3 regions of the Enterobacter sp. TMH.L2 genome follow, and region 3 is predicted to be linked to each of the others. Evidence: predicted binding sites of a transcription regulator. Region 3 holds the regulator's gene; each other region holds the start of a gene.
The links. Region 3 encodes PurR, which represses purine synthesis genes. Its sites were predicted from a motif close to CANGCAAACGTTTGCNTG; they were not measured.
Positions count from the first base shown of each region.

Region 1: the regulator PurR is predicted to act here: its motif matches at 5,941-5,958, upstream of purL (phosphoribosylformylglycinamidine synthase).
Region 2: the regulator PurR is predicted to act here: its motif matches at 2,106-2,123, upstream of cecR (transcriptional regulator).

Region 1 covers NZ_CP193791.1:1,051,760-1,059,572, reverse strand. The annotation lists gene ACREYP_RS05170 (sensor histidine kinase) at 1-1,337, opposite strand, end outside; gene purL (phosphoribosylformylglycinamidine synthase) at 1,987-5,874, opposite strand; gene mltF (membrane-bound lytic murein transglycosylase MltF) at 6,123-7,673, shown strand; gene tadA (tRNA adenosine(34) deaminase TadA) at 7,564-7,813, opposite strand, start outside.
Region 2 covers NZ_CP193791.1:3,321,487-3,329,299, reverse strand. The annotation lists gene ACREYP_RS16015 (ATP-binding cassette domain-containing protein) at 1-288, opposite strand, end outside; gene hlyD (secretion protein HlyD) at 275-1,282, opposite strand; gene cecR (transcriptional regulator) at 1,272-1,967, opposite strand; gene rhlE (ATP-dependent RNA helicase RhlE) at 2,221-3,612, shown strand; gene dusC (tRNA dihydrouridine(16) synthase DusC) at 3,787-4,722, shown strand; gene ACREYP_RS15990 (OprD family outer membrane porin) at 5,001-6,329, shown strand; gene surE (5'/3'-nucleotidase SurE) at 6,354-7,244, shown strand; gene licT (BglG family transcription antiterminator LicT) at 7,406-7,813, shown strand, end outside.
Region 3 covers NZ_CP193791.1:2,726,711-2,734,523, reverse strand. The annotation lists gene ACREYP_RS13085 (glycoside hydrolase family 1 protein) at 1-140, opposite strand, end outside; gene cfa (cyclopropane fatty acyl phospholipid synthase) at 367-1,515, opposite strand; gene punC (purine nucleoside transporter PunC) at 1,812-3,014, opposite strand; gene punR (DNA-binding transcriptional activator PunR) at 3,129-4,067, shown strand; gene purR (HTH-type transcriptional repressor PurR) at 4,064-5,089, opposite strand; gene cydH (cytochrome bd-I oxidase subunit CydH) at 5,382-5,471, shown strand; gene sodB (superoxide dismutase [Fe]) at 5,554-6,135, opposite strand; gene ACREYP_RS13050 (C40 family peptidase) at 6,306-7,151, opposite strand; gene ACREYP_RS13045 (Grx4 family monothiol glutaredoxin) at 7,514-7,813, shown strand, end outside.

The DNA of each region.
Region 1 (7,813 bases), 1.7 Mb from region 3:
TCCCTGGCGATACTTAACCCCAGCCCACTTCCCTTTACGGAGCCCTTCCGCTGGTGGCTACCCTGGAAGAAAGGCTCAAAAATCATCTCTTGTTCCGTGGCCGGAATCGGCTCGCCGGTATTCGCGACCTCAATGTACAGTATCGCGCCCACCTGCAAACTCCGGAGATAAATGGTACCGGATTCACTGCCATAGTGCACCGCATTGGAGTAGAGATTATCCAGTACGCTCATCAGCAGCGTCGCCTCTGCGAGGCAGGCTTTTGGGCTCAATTGAATGTCGGTATGCATCATTTTAGCCCTCGCCGGCAGACTGTGGGCAGAGATAACCATCTCCACAATCGGGGCCAGTTCGACCCTTTCCAGCGTTACCGTTCCGTCCGCCAGCTTGCGGTTATAGTCCAGCAGTTGTTCAATCAGCTTTTGCAGGTGGCGGCTGCTGTTGTCCAGAATAGCGACGACCTCTTTTTGGTCGGCATTGAGCGGCCCGGCAACCTGGTCAGCAAGCAGTTCAGTCCCCTCTCTCATACTGGCGAGCGGCGTTTTTAATTCATGGGAAAGATGGCGGAGGAACTCGTGGCGCTGAGATTCAAGCCAGGACAGGCGTTCGCTTAACCAGACAATGCGCTGCCCAACGGAACGCAGCTCACGCGGCCCTTTAAAGACCTCGCTGTTGCCGAGCAAACGCCCTTCCCCCAGCCGGTTAATCATCCGTTCGATGCCTTTAACCGGGCCGATAATCATGCGGGTGAAGATGATGACCAGCCCCAGGCTGAGCAGAAACAGCACCAAGGCCTGCCAGCCGAAGAACTGGCCTCGCTCAGCAATTTCCTGCTGCAGCTGCTGTCCACGAGAGAACACCACCGCCCGCGTGGCCTGCACCATTTCTGCATTGGTTGAGGCGAATTGTTCCAGTTGGTTTGCCGCAGGCGCTTCCGGCCCGCTGTTTTTACATTTGAGTTCAGCCAGATCGCTCAAAGACTGGCTGAGTGATTGGTAGAGTTTCGGATCGGGTAATACGGAGGCGTGGGCTTCAAGCATTTGAGCATAGCGCTGACGCTGCCCCTGATACAGCTGGGCAAGGCGTGAGTCATCGAGCACGCAATATTGACGGTAGCTCCGCTCCATTTCCAATGCGACATTAGTCATCGCTTCACTGCGGCGGGCATCGGTCAACGTGGTGCGGTTGGTCAACGCGGCCTGAGCGCTCAGGGCGTTAAGGCTTTGCCACGCCTGCCACGCAAGCACCAGCAGCGGTACGAGCACCAATAAAAAGGCCATCATGACAAGCTGGCGCAAAGATCGAGGGAAAAAATGCCACTGGTTCAATAGCTTCATCTCACATTACCTGTATGACACGATGCTAGCCGCGATTGCGCGTGGTGGAAAGGTGCGATTCCCGGAAACAACAAAGGCAGGGTCAAAAACCCTGCCTTTGTTTAGGAATTAGGCGGCGCCTTACTCAACGTTTCGCCCGGAGCATGATAAGCCGAAAGGCATTTATCAAAAATCGGACGGCAGGCACCTTTTTGTGCGTCATTCGGCGGTTTATGTAGTCTGTCTGAAAAGACGCTGACATAAGAGATTGAATGAGCCACTGAGCGTTATTAAGCAGATATCATGCCAACTTTACAAGTTTAAATTTAACTAATTGTTTTAAATATAATTAAGAAGGAATGCAGGAGGATATATTGTGCGTATTTTTTGTTCTCTATGTCGCCATTTCACAACACTCTTTAACCCGCTCAATCACATCATTAAAAATCAATGAGTTAAATGTCTCTTTTTGACGACACTTTAAAAGTGAAGGTGTCGGGGTTTAGTGACAAAAAAAGCCCCTCACCCTGGCCCTCTCCCCAAAGGGGAGAGGGCACTGGATCGGAGCCTGTCTGCTGTTTTCCCACCCTCTAAAAGCCAGGGGACTGGATCGGAGCCTGCCTGCTGTTTTCCCCCTCTCCCTTTAGGGAGAGGGTCGGGGTGAGGGTAATCAGCCCAGTTGCTTACGTGCGTTGCGGAAAATACGCATCCACGGGCTGTCTTCGCCCCACTCTGCCGGGTGCCAGGAATTACTCACGGTACGGAACACACGCTCAGGGTGCGGCATCATGATGGTCACGCGCCCGCTTTCGTTGCTCACCGCGGTGATGCCGTTCGGCGAACCGTTCGGGTTAGCCGGGTAGGTTTCGGTCACGTTCGCGAAGTTATCCACAAAGCGCAGCGCCACCAGCCCTTTGCTTTCAAGCGCGGCGAGATGAGCGGCATCACGCACTTCCACACGACCTTCGCCGTGAGAAACCGCGATAGGCATATGGGAACCGGCCATGCCCTGCAGCAGCAGCGACGGGCTGGAGGTCACCTCAACCAGGCTGAAGCGCGCTTCAAAGCGATCGGACTGGTTACGCACGAAGCGCGGCCACAAATCACTGCCTGGGATCAGCTCACGCAGGTTAGACATCATCTGGCAGCCATTACAAACGCCAAGCGCCAACGTTTCCGGGCGATGGAAGAAGGTTTCAAACTCATCGCGCACGCGAGCGTTGAACAGGATGGACTTCGCCCAGCCTTCACCCGCGCCCAGCACGTCACCATAAGAGAAGCCGCCGCACGCCACCAGCGTATGGAAGCTTTCCAGCCCGGTACGGCCCGCCAGCAGGTCGCTCATATGCACGTCGATGGCGTCAAAGCCCGCACGGTGGAAGGCGGCCGCCATCTCAACGTGGGAGTTAACGCCCTGCTCACGCAGGATGGCCACTTTAGGACGAGCGCCCGTCGCGATAAACGTCGCAGCAATATCTTCTTTGATATCGAAGCTCAGCTTCACGTTCAGGCCAGGATCGTTATCGTTCGCCTTGGCGTTGTGCTCTTCATCCGCGCAGTCTGGGTTGTCGCGCAGACGCTGCATCTGCCAGGTAGTTTCTGCCCACCACATACGCAGCGTGGTTCGGCTTTCGCTGAACACAGCGTGCCCGTTAGCGCTAATAGTGAAGCGGTCGCCTTCGACAGCTTTACCGAGGTAATGCACGCAGTCAGCCAGGCCATGCTTAGCCAGCAGCGCCTCAACGGCTGCACGATCCTCAGCGCGAACCTGGATCACGCCACCCAGCTCTTCGTTAAACAATGCGGCCAGGCGATCGTTACCGAGACCGGCGATATCAACCTCAACGCCGCAGTGGCCGGTAAAGGCCATTTCCGCCAGCGTCACCAGCAGCCCACCGTCGGAACGGTCGTGCCAGGCCAGCAGTTTGCGATCCGCCACCAGTGTCTGCATTGCGTCCCAGAAACCTTTCAGTTGCTCAACGCTGCGAACGTCCGCAGGCTTGTCGCCCAGTTGGCGGTAAACCTGGGACAGCGCGGTCGCGCCCATCGAGTTATGGCCTTTGCCTAAATCGATCAGCAGCAGGGCGTTGTCTTCGGTGCTCAGCTGCGGCGTCACGGTGCCACGCACGTCTTCCACGCGGGCAAACGCGGTGATCACCAGCGACAACGGAGAGGTCATCTCGCGCTGCTCGTTACCTTCCTGCCAGCGGGTTTTCATCGACATGGAGTCTTTACCCACCGGGATGGTGATCCCGAGAGCCGGGCAAAGTTCTTCGCCAACGGCCTTCACCGCTTCATACAGGCCGGCATCTTCGCCAGGGTGACCGGCTGCGGCCATCCAGTTTGCGGAGAGTTTAATGCGCTTCAGGGAGCCAATTTGGGTCGCGGCGATGTTCGTTAAGGCTTCGCCCACGGCCAGACGACCGGATGCCGCGAAGTCCAGCAGGGCCACCGGCGCACGTTCACCGATAGACATCGCTTCGCCGTAGTAGCTGTCCAGGCTGGCGGTAGTCACCGCGCAGTTGGCGACTGGGATCTGCCACGGGCCAACCATCTGATCGCGGGACACCATGCCGGTTACCGTGCGGTCGCCGATGGTCACGAGGAAGGTTTTTTCAGCCACGGTCGGCAAGTGCAGAACGCGCTTCACCGCATCGGCAATAGAAATTTCGCTGCTGTTGAAGGCATCGCCTTTGGCTTTCAGCGTCTCAACGTTACGCTCCATCTTCGGCGTTTTGCCCAGCAGCACGTCCAGCGGCATGTCGATAGGCTGGTTATCAAAGTGGCTGTCGTTGAGCGTCAGATGCTGTTCGGTGGTGGCTTCACCAATCACCGCATACGGCGCACGCTCGCGGCGGCAAAGTTCATCAAACAGCGGCAGTTGCTCTGGCGCAACGGCCAGCACATAGCGCTCCTGAGATTCGTTACACCAGACTTCGAGCGGGCTCATGCCCGGTTCGTCGTTAAGAATATCGCGCAGCTCGAAGCGGCCACCGCGTCCGCCATCGCTGACCAGCTCAGGCATGGCGTTAGACAGGCCACCCGCGCCAACATCGTGGATAAACAGGATTGGGTTGTCGTCGCCCATCTGCCAGCAGCGGTCGATCACTTCCTGGCAGCGGCGCTCCATTTCAGGGTTGTCGCGCTGCACGGAAGCAAAATCTAAATCCGCATCGGACTGGCCGGAAGCCATTGACGAAGCCGCCCCGCCGCCCAGGCCGATGTTCATTGCCGGGCCGCCCAGCACAATCAGCTTCGCGCCAGGGGTGATTTCGCCCTTCTGGACGTGGTCGGCGCGGATGTTGCCGATCCCGCCCGCAAGCATGATAGGTTTGTGGTAACCGCGCAGCTCCACGCCGTTGTGGCTGTTCACCTGCTCTTCATAGGTACGGAAGTAGCCGGTCAGCGCCGGGCGGCCAAATTCGTTGTTAAACGCCGCCCCGCCCAGAGGGCCTTCGGTCATGATATCCAGCGCGGTAACGATGCGGTCTGGCTTGCCGAAATCCTGCTCCCACGGCTGTTCAAAGCCCGGAATACGCAGGTTAGACACGGAGAAGCCCACCAGGCCTGCTTTTGGCTTCGCGCCACGCCCGGTCGCGCCTTCGTCGCGGATTTCACCGCCTGAGCCGGTTGCCGCGCCCGGCCACGGAGAGATAGCGGTCGGGTGGTTGTGGGTTTCAACCTTCATCAGGATATGCGCGTCTTCCTGGTGGAAGTCATAGCGCCCTGCTTCACGGTCGGCGAAGAAGCGGCCGACGGCGGAACCTTCCATCACCGCCGCGTTGTCTTTATAGGCAGACAGCACGTAATCCGGCGTTTTCTCGAAGGTGTTTTTGATCATTTTGAACAGCGACTTCGGCTGCTTCTGCCCGTCAATAATCCAGTCGGCGTTAAAGATCTTATGGCGGCAGTGCTCGGAGTTCGCCTGAGCAAACATATACAGTTCAATGTCGTTCGGGTTGCGGCCAAGCTTGTTGAACGCATCCTGCAGGTAGTCGATTTCGTCTTCCGCCAGCGCGAGGCCAAGGCGAATGTTCGCTTCCACCAGCGCATCGCGCCCTATCCCGAGCAGATCAACGCTCTGCACCGGGGCCGGCTGCTGCTGGGTAAACAGCTGCTGTGCATCGTTCAGAGAGGTAAACACGCTCTCCATCATGCGGTCGTGCAGCAGAGCGGCAACGTCCTGCAACTGCTCAGCGGTCAGCGTGCTGCCGGTAACATACCAGGCCACACCGCGCTCAAGGCGTTTAATCTGCGGCAGGTCACAGTTGTGGGCGATATCGGTAGCTTTTGAAGACCAGGGGGAGATGGTGCCAGGGCGCGGAGTCACCAACAGCAGGGTGCCTTCCGGCGCATGCTCTGCGAGGGTTGGACCATATTTCAACAGCCGCTGCAGGCGGGCAAGCTCGTCAGCGTTCAGCGGCGCCTCAAGGTCGGCAAAATGAACATACTCGGCATAAATATCGCTTACCGGGAGGTGAGCATCGTTGAAACGGGCCAGGAGTTTGTTAATACGAAATGCTGAAAGAGCAGGCGAACCACGCAGAATTTCCATCATTAAAGATCTCTCGTCTTCAGGGCGAAGGGGGGAAAACGGGCGTCATTATAGAGAATCCTCCGCCGCGACGAAACCGTTTGCGTAGAAATAACAGCAGAAGTTTTTATTGCACGAAAAGTAAACGATATATTCTTAAAAGTTGCTTACTGGCGTTTTCTTACGCAAAATGCGCCTCATTCACTCACGGGGTTCAGACAAATCATGGTTATTGTTGGCTAAGGCTCATCCTGCTGCAGAATGTTATCTATTTGAAAAGAATAAAGATTAATTATCTGCTTATCGGTATCGTCACCTTGTTGCTGGCAGTGGCTTTATGGCCCTCCATTCCAGGTTTCAATCAGGCCGAAAACCGTATCGCCGCGATCAAAGCGCGGGGGGTTTTGCGCGTCAGTACCATTTCATCGCCGCTGACCTGGACGATGATTAACGGCAAGGCAACGGGCCTCGATTACGAACTCGCAAAACAGTTTGCAGACTACCTGGGCGTGAAGCTGTTAGTGGTCGTGCGGCCAAACATTAACGAGCTGTTTGATGACCTGGACAACGACAACACCGACCTGCTCGCCGCCGGCCTGGTGTATAACTCTCGCCGCAGCAGCGACTACCAGGCGGGCCCAACTTATTATTCCGTTTCGCAGCAGATGGTCTATCGCGTGGGTAGCCCGCGCCCCAAATCTCTCGGCGGCGTCAAGCCATCGCAGCTGGTGCTCTCTTCTGGCCAGGCGGTGGTGAGCGATCTGCAAAAGCTAAAAGACGCTCAGTACCCCGACCTGAGCTGGAGCATTGACGCCAAACAAACCAGCAACCAGCTCTTGCAGCAGGTGATTGACGGCAATATCGCGTTTACCATCTCAGACTCCATCGCCATCAGTCTTTTCCAGCGCGTGCATCCCCAACTGGCCGTTGCCCTGGACGTCACGGATGAACAACCGGTCACCTGGTTCTCTAAACGCGATGGCGACGACAGCATGAGCGCCGCGCTGCTCGATTTCTATAATAAGATCAGCAGCGACGGCACGCTGGCAAGGGTTGAGGAGAAATACCTGGGCCATATTGGCGATTTTGATTACGTCGATACCCGAACCTTCCTGAACGCGGTGGATGCCGTTTTGCCGGAACTCCAGCCGCTGTTTGAAAAGTACTCCGACGACATTGACTGGCCGCTGCTGGCTGCCATTTCCTATCAGGAATCCCACTGGGATACTCACGCGACTTCGCCGACGGGCGTGCGCGGGTTAATGATGCTGACAAAAAATACGGCCCAAAGCCTCGGCATCACCGACAGGCTGGACGCCGAACAGAGCATCAGCGGCGGCAGCCGGTATCTGAAAGATATGATGAGCAAGGTCCCGGCCACGGTACCGGAGTACGAGCGTATCTGGTTCGCGCTGGCGGCCTATAACATGGGCTATGCCCACATGCTGGATGCCCGTCAGCTAACGGCCAAACAGAAAGGCAACCCGGACAGCTGGGCCGATGTGAAAACACGCCTGCCGTTGCTGAGCCTGAAGCCTTATTACAGCAAAACGACCTATGGATATGCTCGTGGACACGAGGCTTATGCGTATGTAGAAAACATCCGCAAGTATCAGCTAAGTCTGGAAGGGTATTTGCAGGAGAAACAGAAGAAGGCGATCCAGGCTGATAAATTTGCCGAGGCCTACCCTGCGGTTGCCCCGGTGGAGCTGACTAGTCCGTCTTACGGGCCTTTTCCTTTAGGGCCTTTTTCTCCAGGCGACGAGCACGAAAAAAATCGCTCAGCATGGCTGAGCACTCTGTCGCGAGCACCCCTTCACTGACCTGCACCTGATGGTTCATGCCGGGGTGGCCGAGTACGTCCATCAGCGAGCCTATCGCCCCGGTTTTAGCGTCACGCGCCCCAAACACTAAATGGCCAATGCGGCTATGCACCATCGCCCCCGCGCACATGACGCAAGGT
Region 2 (7,813 bases), 590 kb from region 3:
ATCTTCGTACAGGCCAAATTTCTGCGGCATGTAGCCCAGTTCAGCGTGCAAAGCGCGATCGTCTTTAATCGGGTCGAGGCCGATCACCGAGGCTGCGCCTTCGCTTGGCTGCAGCAATCCAGCCAGCATCCTCATGAGCGTGGTTTTCCCCGCGCCGTCCGGGCCGACCAGGCCGGTGACTGCCCCGGCATGAATTTCGCAATCCAGGCTGGCGACGGCCGGTTTTTCAAGGCCAGGGAAACGCTTCACCAGCCCCTGCAGATGAATGACCGCGTCATTGCTGCTCATGCTGACTTCCACCGTTGAATTTCACCGTAACGGGCATGCCCTGACGCAGCGCGTCATCTGCATCGGTCACGATAATGCGTAAGCGGTAGACTAAATCCGTGCGCAAATCGGGAGTTTCAACCGTTTTTGGCGTGAACTCCGCCGTTGGAGACACAAATCCCACTTTGCCGTGGTATGGCTTGTCCGGGCGGCCATCGGTGTAAATCAGCAGTTCGCTGCCGGGTTTGGCCTGCCCGAGGTTGGTTTCGTCGATATAGGCGCGAACCCACACCGGGCGAGTGAGCGACAGGGTGAGTACCGTGCTGCCTGCGTTAAGCATGCTGCCGGGTTCAACGGCACGGGTCAGCAACGTGCCGTCAGAAGGCGCAATCAGAGTGGTGTCCTGCAGATCTAGCTGCGACTGAGCCAGCTGTGCTTTGGCTTGCTGAAGGCTGGCCTGCGCCTGAGCGATTTCCTGCGGGCGGTTGCCGCTGCGGTACTGACTGAGCTTATCCTGGGCCGCTTTCAGCGTGGCTTTTGCCTGGTCGCTGGACGAGCGGGCGTTGGCTAAATCATTCGCCGAGATGGTTTTGGTCGCCCACAATCCCTGCTGGCGCTGGTAGAAGTTTTGCGCGTAATCATAGGCCGCCTGCGCCTGGTTAACCTGCGCTGCAGCCTGGGCTATTTCTTCGTCACGGTAGCCCGCAATAATCAAATCGTACTTAGCCTGGGCGGCCGCAACGTTGGCTTCGGCCTGGCGCAAAGCGTTTTCATACGGTGCTTTATCTATCAGCCCCAGCGGTTCACCGGTTTTGATTGCATCGCCTTCATCTACCTCAAGCGCCGCGAGTCGCCCTCCCACGCGGAAGCTAAGGTTAACGGTGCGGATATCCACGTTGCCGTAAAGCGTTAGCTCGCTGTTTTGCTGGCTCTGATACCATTTCCAGCCGCCAAACGCCGCGGCCACGAGCACTAGAATCACAATGACGGCAATCACCGGCTTCTTATTGTTCATCACTAGCTTTTCCTCTGTTTACGGATAATCCCTGCAGGATGAAATCAACGTGGCTCAGCACCACGCGGCTTATTTGCTGCACTTTGGCCTGGTCAAACTGAGGCCAGCCGGTGCGCAACAGAATCGTTTCTCGCCCAAGCCGGAAGGCCAGCACCTGGCCGAGCAGCGTGTGGGTATGCAAAATAGTGTCGGTATCAAAAGGATCTCGCCCGGTGTAATGCGCCACCAGCGTGGTCAGCAGAGTGTGCATCGGGTCGATAACCTGCTGGTGAATAAGCTGATAAGCGGCGGTCGGGGAAAGTTGCTCGCGGGAGATAAATTTGCTCAGGTTGAGCGTGTCGTCGGCGGTCAGCAGGGCGATCATTTGCCCGAGCGCGGTATGAATAAGATGACGTATTTTCTCTTTGTCCGGTTCGGGCTGGCAAAGAAGGGCTTCTGCGTGGACAACATGCTCGTGAAAGTTACCGCTGATGAAATCGGCAATCCACTGAGCGGAAGCCATATACAGCGCTTCTTTGGAGCCAAAGTAGTAGGTGATCGCGGCAATATTTTGCCCAGCCTGGGCGGCGATATCTCGCGTGGTGGCGTGCATGCCATATTCAGCGAACTGCGCGATGGCGGCGGTGATGAGCGTATTTTTAGCCTGCTCTCCGCGGCTGGTGACCGGCGTCGGCGAAGGTGTCATACCGACCTCTTAAAATGTTAATCAATCGATTGATTAAGAGTAAGCAAAGTTATCAACCCTGTCCAGTACAAGGCTTTATTCTGCTTGCGGAGAGGAAAATGAGAATTTATGCGGAAGATCACAAAAACTGCTACACTGCACGCGAACGGCGCCGTGGTTTGCGCCTCCTCTCTTCGCCAGCTTAGCGCTGGCGCGTGATGTTCCCCCTGGAAACTACACCGCACAATGCGGTCAGGGCGGTTCTGGAGTTCCTATGTCTTTTGATTCTCTCGGCCTGAATGCCGATATTTTGCGTGCGGTGGAAGAGCAGGGCTATCGTGAGCCTACCCCAATTCAGCGCCAGGCAATCCCGGTAGTCTTATCAGGCCGTGACCTGATGGCCAGTGCCCAAACCGGCACCGGCAAAACCGCAGGCTTTACCCTGCCGCTGTTACAGCGTCTGACCGACAGCGCGCCTCACCTGAAGGGCCGTCGCCCGGTGCGTGCGCTGATCCTCACCCCAACCCGCGAACTGGCGGCGCAGATTGGTGAGAACGTCCGCGACTACAGCAAATATTTAAATATCCGCTCGCTGGTTGTCTTTGGCGGCGTGAGCATTAACCCGCAGATGATGAAGCTGCGCGGCGGCGTGGATGTGCTGGTAGCAACCCCAGGCCGTCTGCTGGATCTTGAGCATCAGAATGCGGTGAAACTCGATCAGATCGAGATTCTGGTGCTGGACGAAGCCGACCGCATGCTGGATATGGGCTTCATTCATGACATTCGTCGCGTATTGGCTAAACTGCCTGCACGCCGCCAGAACCTGCTGTTCTCCGCAACCTTCTCCGACGACATTAAAGCGCTGGCTGAGAAGCTGCTGCACAACCCGGAAGAAGTGGAAGTGGCTCGCCGCAACACGGCGTCTGAGCAGGTCACGCAGCACGTTCACTTTGTGGACAAAAAGCGCAAGCGGGAACTGCTGTCGCAGATGATTGGCGAAGGCAACTGGCAGCAAGTGCTGGTGTTCACCCGCACCAAACACGGCGCTAACCATCTGGCAGAGCAGCTGCAAAAAGACGGTATCACCGCGGCGGCAATCCACGGCAACAAGAGCCAGGGCGCTCGTACACGCGCGCTGGCGGACTTCAAAAGCGGCGGTATTCGCGTGCTGGTGGCGACTGATATCGCGGCTCGCGGCCTGGACATTGAAGAACTGCCGCACGTTGTTAACTATGAGTTGCCGAACGTGCCGGAAGACTACGTGCACCGTATTGGCCGTACCGGTCGTGCGGCAGCCACCGGTGAAGCACTTTCTTTGGTGTGCGTGGACGAGCATAAGCTGCTGCGCGACATCGAGCGTCTGCTGAAGCGCGAGATCCCACGTATCGCATTGCCAGGTTTTGATGTTGATCCATCCATTCCGGCCGAGCCAATCGTCAACGGTCGTCAGCAGCGTGGCGGCGGTGGTCGTGGCGGCCAGGGTGGTCGCGGTGGTCAAAGCCAGGGCCAGCGTCGCAGTGGCAACGGCGGAAACGCGAATGCTTCCGGTGAGCGTAACAACGGCCCGCGTCGCAGCGGTAAACCGCAGGGCGAAGGTGCTGCGAAGCCGGCAGGGGATAATACCCGTCGCCGTCGCCCACCGCGTAAACCAGCGGCAGCGCAGTAAGTTTCATACCCTCACCCTAACCCTCTCCCTTAAAGGGAGAGGGGATTAAAGACCCCCGCATTTCTTCTGCTTCTTTGAAGGTGGGAACTAGCGGAATCCCAGGTTTTCCGCCTCTCCCCTCTGGGGAGAGAGTCGGGGCGAGGGGAAAACTCCACACATATTATCGGATGCGTCATGCGTGTTCTTCTTGCCCCGATGGAAGGCGTTCTCGACTCGTTAGTTCGCGAACTTCTTACCGAGGTTAACGACTACGATCTCTGTATCACCGAATTTCTTCGCGTGGTCGATCAGCTGTTGCCGGTTAAATCTTTCCTCAAACTTTGCCCCGAGCTCGATCATGGCAGCCGCACGCCATCCGGTACGCTGGTTCGCGTCCAGCTTCTTGGGCAATACCCGCAGTGGCTGGCTGAAAACGCAGCTCGTGCGGTCGAACTCGGCTCCTGGGGCGTGGACTTAAACTGCGGCTGCCCGTCAAAGCTGGTTAACGGCAGTGGCGGCGGGGCGACTTTGCTCAAAGATCCCGAGCTCATTTACCGCGGCGCGAAAGCCATGCGTGAGGCTGTGCCAGCGCATTTGCCGGTCACGGTAAAAATTCGCCTCGGCTGGGACAGCGGTGCGCGTCAGTTTGAAATTGCTGATGCCGTGCAGCAGGCGGGGGCGACAGAATTGGTGGTTCACGGACGTACTAAAGAAGACGGCTACAAAGCGGAGCTTATCAACTGGGGTGCCATCGGTGAGATTCGTCAGCGGCTGTCGATCCCGGTCATCGCCAACGGCGAAATCTGGGACTGGCAAAGCGCACAGGATTGCCTTGCGGCTACGGGATGTGATTCGGTGATGATTGGGCGCGGGGCGCTGAATGTGCCAAACCTGAGCCGGGTTATCAAATACAACGAAGCGCGAATGCCGTGGGCCGAGGTTGTTACGCTGTTGCAAAAATACAGCCGTCTCGAAAAGCAGGGCGATACCGGGCTGTATCACGTGGCAAGGATTAAACAGTGGCTTGGTTATTTGCGTAAAGAATACGCCGAAGCAACGGAGCTGTTTACCCTCATTCGCACGTTAAAAACGTCCGGTGAAATCGCCAATGTTATTGGCGCGTTAAAATAATTTCTTTTAGATAACCCGTTAATTGAACTTTTAATTGGCGGGCATTTTCTCTAAATTAATTTATCTTCTTTCATTATTTCCTGAATAGAGTTCACAAAATTTCATTTTTATTTTATTTAGTGCTGGAGCTGGTTTCAGCATGATGCCACTATAGCCCCGAAAATTACACCAAGGATTGCTACTGTTTAACAGGCAAAACCTAAATTCATTCTCCGCGTGTCGGGAAATGAATTTAGGTTTTTTTTTGCTTTTTTTTATTAAAACAAGGGACGTTTATCATGTACTCACGCACAAAAATAACCGGTGGCATGATGCTGCTGTTTGCCTTGGGAGGTATGCCCGATGCGTTGGCGAGCTATGCTCACTATGACAGTGGCCTGCTGACGAACAGCCATCTCGATGCCACCTTAAAAAATGTCTGGATGTTGAATACAACCGATGCAATGGCGGACCAGGGGATTGGCGATCAGAACGCCTGGGCTCAGGCGGTGCATCTGGACTGGCAAAGCGGCTGGCTGTGGGATCACGTAGGGGTCGATGCCTCGTGGTATGGCGTAGCGAAGCTGTACGCCAACGATGCCTTCTATGGCAGAGACTTGTTGCGGGACAAAAACGGCAAAGCGCAAGGCTTCAATAAGCTTGGGCAACTGTACGCCAAAGCGCGATGGGGCGACGCTGAGCGGCATCTCTCTCTTTGGGCTGGCTGGCGTCAACTCTATAAATTCGGCGCGTTAAACGTCACCCGCAGCCGTGCCGCCCCCAGTACCTGGGAAGGCGTTAGCGCCGAGTTTGCGTGGGACGATTTTAGCGCAAAGGCCGCCGTTGTGAACCGCTTTTCTGAGCGCGATGAGCCAGAAAAACGCCGCTTTCGTACCCTCAAAACTAACAAGCAAATTGACTACATTGCGACCAGTGAACTGAGCTGGTCTCCGGAAAAAGGTAGCAAAATCAGCTACATTGCCGCCGAGAGCGACAGCTATCTTCTCCGCCACGGGCTTGAAGCGAATGCCGTGGTGCCGCTTAGTAAAGATTTCAATCTCCTGGCACGAAGCACTTACTACTATGCTCGGGGCCTCAGCGATTGGGAGGGGGCTCGAGGGTTCAGCCGCAGCGCACAACATCTTTTTGCCCTTGTCGGCTATCAATACGGACGAGCGGAATCTGGCCTCGGTTGGTCATACACCCGAGCGCCGCTGGATAACGGCTTAGGTCATTTTTATTGGCACTTTGGTAAAAACACCCGGGGTGCCTTTAATAGCAAAGCCGATGGCGAGGGCAATGACTACATTAATGACGGTGAACAAATGCTGTATTTATACAGCCAGTATCAGATCTTGCCTGAATTATTAGTGGGCATCTACGGCAATTACGGTTTTGGCATGCAATACAAAGGTGTTGATTTAAAAGAGTGGGAGTATGGGGGTTATTTTCTCTGGCATAGCCCGCAGGTTAAAGGTCTGAACGTATTCGCCGGATTTGGGCCGAGCTATAGCTGGAAATTAACGCCTGGTAGAATGCCATCCCTGGACGAAAACAATCATAGTTTCCGCCGTGCGAAAGGCGTAGGGGGAAGCGTACGCGTTGAATATCGGTTTAATTTATTTTGATTACGTCATAAATAAGGAGTGAATATGAAAAAGAACATCATCGCCGGGCTGGTGCTCACGTTAGTTGCAGGTTCCGCTTTTGCCGCTGAACGCCCCATGCGTATTCTGGTCGTCAATGATGATGGCTGTGAGTCGGTTGGGACAACCTCACTGCAGGAGAAGCTGGCGGCCAAAGGATATGACGTCTGGATGGTGGCACCGTCCACCAATCAAAGTGGTATTGGTTCGGCCATTACCTTTAAGCCGAATAAAATATTCGACGTTAAAAAGGTGGCCGACAAGCGCTACTGCTTCCCTGGCACCCCCGCCGACGCCCTTGACTTCGGCGTGCTGGGCGTGATGAAAGATACGCCACCGGACCTGGTTATCTCCGGCGTGAACGACGGTCCCAATACCGGCGTTGCGCAGCTGAACTCTGGCACCATCGGTGCCGCAGCCCGCGCGGTTCGGTATGGTTATCCGTCGATTGCCGCCAGTATTGGCTATATTCTCAACGAGCAGGAGATGAAGGCCGGGTGGCCAAGTACGCATAAATTCTGGCCGGACTCAGTCGACTACGTGGTTGGCCTTGTGGATACGCTCGCGAAAACCTGGCAACCGGGTCAGCCGCTGCTACCCGCCGGTTCGGGGTTAAGCATTAACTATCCGCCGTTAGAAAAGCAGGCCATTAAGGGCATGAAATTTGTTGAAAATGAGCAAAATCCGGTGCCTCAGCACTACTACAAACTGTTGCCTGACGGTAAAGCACAGCAAATCATGAGTGAGAAAGTGTTGACGCCGGTGGACGCAGATACCGATACCGGCTGGCTAAACCGTGGATATATTACCTGGACCGTCTTTGACGGAGAGTGGAATGCGCCGCAGTTTGACGAACAGTATCGCAAACTGTTTGCAGCAGAAACCGCGGCTAACTAGTCAGGCAGTGTCGCGATCGCTATCACGGTTTTCGCCCTACGAGCTTGAGCGATATATCCTCCGTGATAGAGTGCATATGTTGGATTGTTACTGCGCTTAGCAGGCAAAACCTGATCATCTGGCTCTGCCAGAGGTCAGGTTTTTTTGTTTCTGGGGTAACCATGGAAATCGCCAAGATACTGAACAATAACGTAGTGGTTATTCTCGACGAGCACCAGCGCGAACAGGTGGTGATGGGGAAGGGGCTGGGCTTCCAAAAAAAACCAGGAGATAACCTCGATCGCAGCCAAATAGAAAAAGTATTTGCCCTGCAAAGCGATGAGCTGGTGGCGAGATTAAGCGAGCTGCTAAACCAGATCCCACTGGAGGTGATGACCGCCTGCGATCGTATTATTCAACTGGCACGCGAACGCCTCGGTAAGCTACAGGAAAGTCTCTATATTTCGCTGACGGATCACTGCCACTTCGCGATTGAGCGGCAGAAAAAAGGCATGGCGATACGCAACGTGCTGTTGTGGGAAATCAAGCGGTTATATCCCAAAGAGTTTGCTCTCGGGCTGGAAGCCATT
Region 3 (7,813 bases):
TGGTGGAAACGGTTAGGCTGCTCGGCGAACCATCGGTCCCAGATGGTTTCAGATTTGCCAAAGTTCAGCGCTTCGCCCTCGGTTTGTGGGCCGGAGGCTGCGCTGCCCCACCAGAAATGCTCAGGAAATGCGTATTTCATCGTTGTCCTCACGGTCTGACCTGCCATCTCCGACAGGCAATCATTGATACGGCTAATGCCCAGATTGTCTGTGATTGATGAAACCGGTTTCCATCCCAGGAAATGATATCTGTTAAGCAGATCAAGCCGCTAAGCGCAGGCAGGGCTAAACCTGTGAGGTTAATCACATTGGTGCGCAAAGAGAGACAATTGCAAAGAAGAAAACCCGGCATTCACCGGGTCTGTTTTAACGGGGTACGCGCAGGCCGTGCTCAATGCCCCGGCTGAAAACAACCTGCCAGAGCTGAATGTCGCGCGCCCGGAAAGCGCCGGCGCAGGCATTCAGGTAGTAGCTAAACATCCTTTTAAAGCGCTCAGAATAGTTGCCTTCGATTTCTGACCAGGTTGCCAGAAAACGCTCGTGCCAGGCCATCAGCGTTTTGTCATAGTCGGCGCCGAAGTTGTGCCAGTCTTCCATCACAAAATGCGGTTCGCTGGCGTCGGCAATCTGCCGCACCGACGGCAGGCAGCCATTAGGGAAAATGTACTTATTGATCCACGGATCGACATTATTGTCGGTCTTTTTAGAACCTATTGTGTGTAGCAGGAAAATGCCGTCCGGCTTGAGGTTGCGGTCGGCAACGTCAAAGTAGGTGGCATAATTTTTAGGCCCGACGTGCTCAAACATGCCGACGGAAACAATGCGGTCAAATTGTTCGTTCAGGTCGCGGTAGTCCTGTAAAAGGATGGTGACATCCAGGCCTTTGCAACGCGCCTGCGCCATTTTTTGCTGTTCTGCTGAGATAGTCACACCAAAGACGGATACGCCATAGTTGCGTGCTGCAAACTCGGCCAGACCGCCCCAGCCGCAGCCGATATCCAGCAGCTTCATACCGGGTTTCAGCTGCAGTTTTTCGCAGATCATTTTGAGCTTGGCATCCTGAGCGTCGCTGAGATTTGTCGCGTCTTTCCAGTAACCGCAGGAGTATTGCATGTGCTTGTCCAGCATCCGGCTGAACAGATCGTTGCCAAGATCGTAATGCTCTTTCCCGACTATCCATGCGCGTTTTTTAGACTGCAGGTTAACCAGTCTTGCCGCCGCAATGCGCAGGGTATCTTTGAAATGGTGGGGGAGTTGGTTTTCCAGCCCGGCACGCAGGACTTTAGTGAAAAAGATATCCAGCCGTTCGCATTCCCACCAGCCGTCCATATAGCTTTCGCCAAGGCCGAGAGAACCTTCCTGCAGAACGCGTTTAAAAAAGTTCGGGTTTTTGACCTGAATATCAAAGGGGTTTGGGCCGTTGAGGGTGATACCTGCCCGGCTCAGCATTTCATTTGCGATACGATACCATTCGTTATCTCGTACGCTCACTTCTTCTATACACGATGAACTCATAGCTTCTCCATCACCTTGTTGTGATCAGAACCTTAAAACAGCGTAGACGCTATTCCCGGCTTGTGAGAACTCTCACGGAAAATTCCGCGTGCCTGATATCCGACGTAGAACAGAGAAAGGAGGGATTCTCCCTTACTGAAAGGCCATCCATGGAAAAACGGAAGCGCTCCGGCTTCCGCAAAATAAAATTGATAAGGCTTATCGTAGAACCGCAATTACTATAAGCCCGTTTAATTGAGGGTTCAATGGAATATTGTTAGCAAGCTAATCACACAACATTCACATTATCATGCAGGTTACTGTGCGCGGGACAGCTCGCTGTGGCCCTTGTTGGGTGCTTTGCGTTGGGCCGCGTGTTGCAGGGCATAGCCCAGACCAGCAAGCAGGACTGTCGCCAGCATCACGCTGGTGGTGGTCAGCAGCGGCGTAGTGACCAGCCAGGAAACCATTAAGCTTGCCAGGAAGCAAAGCCCAAGCTGCAGGGTGTTTTGCAGGGCAGCGGCTTTCCCGGTTGCCTGCGGGAAAGGCAGCAGAGCCGAGGACACCACGATAGGGTAGATGGCGCCGTTCGCCGCGGCCATCACGCAGAACGGAATAAGCAGCAGCGTCAGATCAGCATGGCCGCTCACCGCCACGCCCCAGGTGGCGACCACGCTCAGGGTATACAGAGCCAGCAGCCACGGAAGTAGCTGTTTGCCACTCCACTTTTGCAGCGCGCTGCGGCAGCCATAGCCACCAACCAGGAAAGCGACAGTCTGCGGCATGTAGCTCAGGCCAATCGCCGCGGGGCTGTAGCCCATCTCATTCAGAATAAATGGCGAGCCGGTAAGCCAGGCGAAAAAGCTGGCGGAACAGGCGGCGTAAATCAGCACGTTGCCACCGTAAACGCGGGAACGTAATAAAGAGAAGAAGCTGACTTTATTGTTTTCGGTTTGCCCGTGGTGCTGAATCCGGGGCTTGAGGCGCAACGTGGGGATCATCAGCAGCAAAGCGACGGCGAACAGCACGGCAAAAATAGCCTGCCATTCAAAATGGTTCAGCAGCCAGCTGCCCAGCAGCGGGGCCAGCGCCGGAGAAAGCCCGACCAGCGGCATGATGGTGGCAAAAATGCGGCCAGCGCGGTTGGCGGGATAATAATCAGTCACCAGGGCCTGCCAGCTAACGGCGGCTGAGCAAACGCCCACGGCCTGAACAAAGCGAAGCACCAGCAGCGTGGTGGCATCCTGCACCCAAAGCATTCCGATACAGCCGACGGCAAACATGGCCAGGCCAATCAACAGCACAGGTTTACGCCCGAAGCGGTCGGAAAGCGGGCCCCAGATTAGCTGGGCAAAAGCAAAGCCGGCGAGGAACAGGCTCAGGCTGGCACTCACGGCGGAGGCGGTGGTACCCAGATCTTGTTGAATGGCGGCAAAGGCGGGCAGGTACATGTCGGTGGCCAGGAAACCCAGCACGCTCAGCCCCGCAAGCCAGATAAGAAATCCCTTTGATGGTTGCATGTTTCACTCTTGATTTTGATAGCAGGTTAACGGGGCAGGAGTCTACGGAGTGCAAAACCGCTTGTGAAACGCTAATATTTGCAAATTGCATTCAAATTTTTTGCAGGCAGAAATATGTGGTCTGAATATTCGCTGGAAGTGGTTGATGCCGTGGCGCGAAACGGCAGCTTTAGCGGTGCAGCCCAGGAGCTTCATCGCGTGCCTTCTGCCATTAGCTACACGGTGCGTCAGCTTGAAGAGTGGCTGGCCGTGCCGCTGTTTGAACGGCGTCATCGGGACGTTGAGCTGACCGCCGCCGGGGCGTTTTTTCTCAAAGAAGGTCGGTCTGTTATCAAAAAAATGATGGCAACGCGCCAGCAGTGCCAGCAGATAGCCAACGGCTGGCGTGGGCACCTGTCCATTGCGGTAGACAATATCGTTAAACCTGAGCGTACTCGCCAGCTGGTGCTGGATTTTTATCGTCATTTCCCGGATATCGAGTTAAGGGTTTCCCAGGAAGTGTTCAACGGCGTGTGGGATGCGCTTGCCGACGGGCGAGTTGAGGCGGCGATTGGCGCCACGCAGGCTATCCCGGTCGGGGGGCGTTACGCATTTCGGGACATGGGGGCGCTAAGCTGGCGCTGCGTGGTTTCCGCTGACCATCCGCTTGCGAAACGGGAAGGTATTATTCTGGATGATGACATCCGTCCCTGGCCATCCCTTGTGCTGGAAGACACATCCCGTTCGTTACCCAAGCGCATTACCTGGCTGCTGGACAACCAACGCCGCGTGGTGGTGCCGGACTGGGCGTCGGGGGCGGATTGCCTGACGGCGGGATTATGCATTGGTATGGTGCCGACGCACATTGCCCAGCCGTGGCTCGTCAGGGGCGACTGGAAAGAGCTGATGCTGGAGAATCCATTCCCGGACGCGGCCTGCTGCTTAACCTGGCGGCAGGACGATGCTTCGCCCGCTTTGAGCTGGCTGCTGGACTATTTGGGTGACAGTGAGACGATGAATCAGGAGTGGCTGCAGGAGCCGGGTAACACATTCCCGGCCCCCGAAGAGGCTTAGCGGCGGTAATCGCGGAACGGACCGTCGGCCACCGAGCGGCGTTCAATCAGACGAGGATGGACTTCAATCGTCTGCGACTCTTCGCGCTTATTAATGATGCGGTCGAGCAGCATGTTAAACGCCGTTTCGCCCAGGCGCTCTTTCGGCTGGTGGATTGTGGTCAGCGCCGGAGAGAAATAGCGGGCGTTGCGCACGTTGTCATAGCCGATGATAGAAATGTCCTGCGGCACGCGCAGCCCCATTTCGTCTGCGGCGCAAATTGCACCCATCGCCATAATATCGCCGCCGCAGAAAACGGCGGTAGGGCGATGCGGCTGGTTAAGCAGTTGCTGCATGGCGCGATAACCAGACTCTGGTTCGAAATCACCCTGAACCACCCAGTTATCTGGCACTTTGATATTGGCTTCTTCAAGTGCCTTCAGGAACCCTGCATGGCGGCCGCCGCCGGTATTTCGCTCCAGCTGACCCGGAATAGCACCGATATCGCGATGGCCACGTTCAATCAGGTAGCGGCCCGCAAGGTAGCCGCCGTGGAAGGCATTATCGACCACGGAATCGGTAAAGTCCGCACGAGCTTCGCCCCAGTCCATCACCACCATCGGAATATGGCGGTACTCTTCCAGGGTTGAAAGCAGCGTCTCAGGGTATTCGGAACACATGACCAGCAGCCCATCCACGCGTTTTTGCGCCATCATGGACAGGTATGCACGCTGCTTTTCAAAGTTGTTGTGCGCGTTGCCCAGAATCAGGGTGTAGCCCTTGGCGAAACAGCTGTTCTCAACGGATTCAATAATTTCCGCAAAATAAGGGGCTTCGCTTGAGGTAGCAAGCAGGCCGATGGATTTGGTGTGGTTGACCTTCAGGCTGCGAGCCACGGCGCTAGGCGAATAGTGCAGCTCTTTGATGGCTGCCCAGACGGCGTTGCGTGTCTCTTCCGCCACAAAACGGGTCTTGTTAATGACATGTGACACAGTGGTAGTGGAAACGTTTGCGCGCTTCGCTACGTCCTTAATCGTTGCCATTAGATGTCACTCCAGACCATATCGTAAACTCCTGATAACTCATGTGTTAAACGTTTGCCTTCGCTAACTCCTGGGGCAACACGTTGGTTCCAGGCCTGTCGGGGATGCGACATACAGCGGGAGGAGGGCGTTGCCGGGCGATACGCGGTAAATTAGCGAAGGATTTTGGCTTATCCCGGGGCAAAGTGGAAGAGGGAAAACCGATATCTGTGCAAATCCAGCAGGATTTTTATCGCTAATTGTGGGAAAATCACCCCACATACACTTTGTAGGGAAATAAAAGGAGCTTACGATGAGTACCGATCTGAAGTTTTCCGTGGTGACTACGGTTATCGTACTGAGTCTGATTGTTGCCGGGGCGCTAACCGCCGTCCTGCACTGATTTACAAAGGGCCGCTTTCGCGGCCCTTCTCGTATATAGAAGAAAAGCGTTGCTTCCCTCCTTCGTGGTTAACCGCTAAAAATCAGCCTGCCAGGTTTTGCGCAACAAATTCCCAGTTGACCAGCGCCCAGAAGTGGTCGAGATAAACCGGGCGAGCGTTGCGATAATCGATGTAGTAAGCATGTTCCCATACGTCCACGGTCAGCAGCGGTTTTGCTCCGGTTGTTAATGGGGTACCTGCGTTAGAGGTCGAGACGATAGCCAGGCTGCCGTCGCTATTTTTCACCAGCCATGTCCAGCCGGAGCCGAAGTTTTTGATGGCCGCTTCGGTGAACTGCTTTTTAAAGGCTTCCACGCTGCCAAAAGCGTGGTTGATGGCTGCCAGCACGTCACCGGTCGGCTCCCCGCCGGCATTCGGCGCCAGGCAGTGCCAGTAGAACGTATGGTTCCAGACCTGGGCCGCGTTATTGAAGATCCCGCCGTCAGATCCTGTCACGATCTCTTCCAGCGTTTTACCTTCAAACGGGCTGCCTTTGATCAGATTATTCAGGTTAGTGACGTAGGTCTGGTGGTGTTTGCCGTAATGGTATTCGAGGGTTTCGGCTGAGATATGCGGTGCCAGCGCATCTTTGGCATAGGGCAGGGCGGGTAGTTCGAACGACATGGCTTCACTCCTTGTTATTTTGCTTCACAATATAGCTACATTTTGTGTGGTCATAAGGTTAGCAAATTACGAGAGTGCAAAAAAGCGCAATGAAACAACAAAATAAAACAGCCCGTGCCGGGCTGTTAATATTTTAATCAGTCTGATTAGCCCGAAAGGGCGCGATAAGATTAACGAATAGTTTTTGGCGTCATGACCCGGCGGGCGCCCACGTAATGGCGCTGCCAGTAATCTTCGCTCAGGGAGGTGATCTGAATATCGCGGCCGCTGCGCGGGGACTGAATAAACTTCCCGTTGCCAACGTAGACGCCAACGTGATCGGCGGTGCCACGGCCCTGGGTACGGAAGAACACCAGGTCACCGCTTTCCAGTTCGCCGCGGTCAACGGAGGAGGCATCGCGCAGGTGATACATTTCGTTGGCGGTGCGTGGAATACGGATATTCACCAGATCTTTATAAGCGTAATAAATCAGCCCGCTGCAGTCGAAACCTGTGCGTGGGGAAGTACCTCCCCAGCGATACGGTTTTCCAATTTGCCCCATCAGCTTGTTCATGGCCGTTTTTTGCGCTTTCTGCACGCGCACTTTATGCGCCTGCGCTATGGTCAGATTTTTTTCCGACTTCACCTTAACGCACTGCTTTTTATGCCCTTTACGATGAGTGCATTTTTCAGTGTACGCAACGGAGGCTGAGGCTGGCTGTAGGGCTAATTTCTGCGAGGTTTTTTTGCTGCTAGTTTTAGCGAGGGTGCTGCTTTTGCCTGAGGTGGTGTGTTTTGCCACTTTGGCTTTCGCCGGTGAGGTTGTTTTTTTACCGGACTTCTTTGTGGAGGCTGTGCTGACCTTCGGTTTTGCTTTTTCTTTGCCCTTGTTGCTTTTACTGGTTGTTGTCTTGGCCGGATGGCCTTTTTGTGCAACAGGATGGCGGGCGTGCTCGGACGCCTGCGCCAAAGGTGTATAGGGCAAAGCAAATAGCAGAGCACATAGCGTGATAGAGATTTTATTTATCCGCGCCACTCGTCAATCCCCTGATAAATGAAGACACGATGCTAACCATCATGCCTGCGTATGATTTTTGCGAAACCCGACGATTCTAATGCATAAAAGCCGATAATGTTAATAGGCAAATACTATTTAACGGTCAAAAGTGGAAGCTATAGCTAAAAAATTAGCCATTCCAGGGTGTTATCCGCTGTTTAATTGATCTTGAATGAAGCAAATTGCTCATTTTCGCGCGCTGTAAAAGTGTTATTCTTAAGGTATGTTTGCGCGCCAGGCGGGGGAAAGAGAAACCCTGATAAAAATGGTGTTTTCTGCCCGGGGCGCAACTGGCTACAATGGCAGGCTATTGCCGTATCAAGGTTTGAGGAAGCATGACAATGAGCACTATTGAAAAAATTCAACGCCAGATCGCTGAGAACCCGATTCTTCTCTATATGAAAGGTTCCCCGAAGCTGCCGAGCTGCGGCTTCTCCGCTCAGGCCGTTCAGGCGCTGTCCGCCTGCGGCGAGCGTTTCGCCTATGTGGATATTCTGCAGAACCCGGACATTCGTGCTGAGCTGCCAAAATACGCTAACTGGCCAACGTTCCCGCAGCTGTGGGTGGACGGTGAGCTGGTCGGCGGCTGCGACATCATCATCGAGATGTACCAGCGCGGCGAACTGCAGGCGCTGATTAAA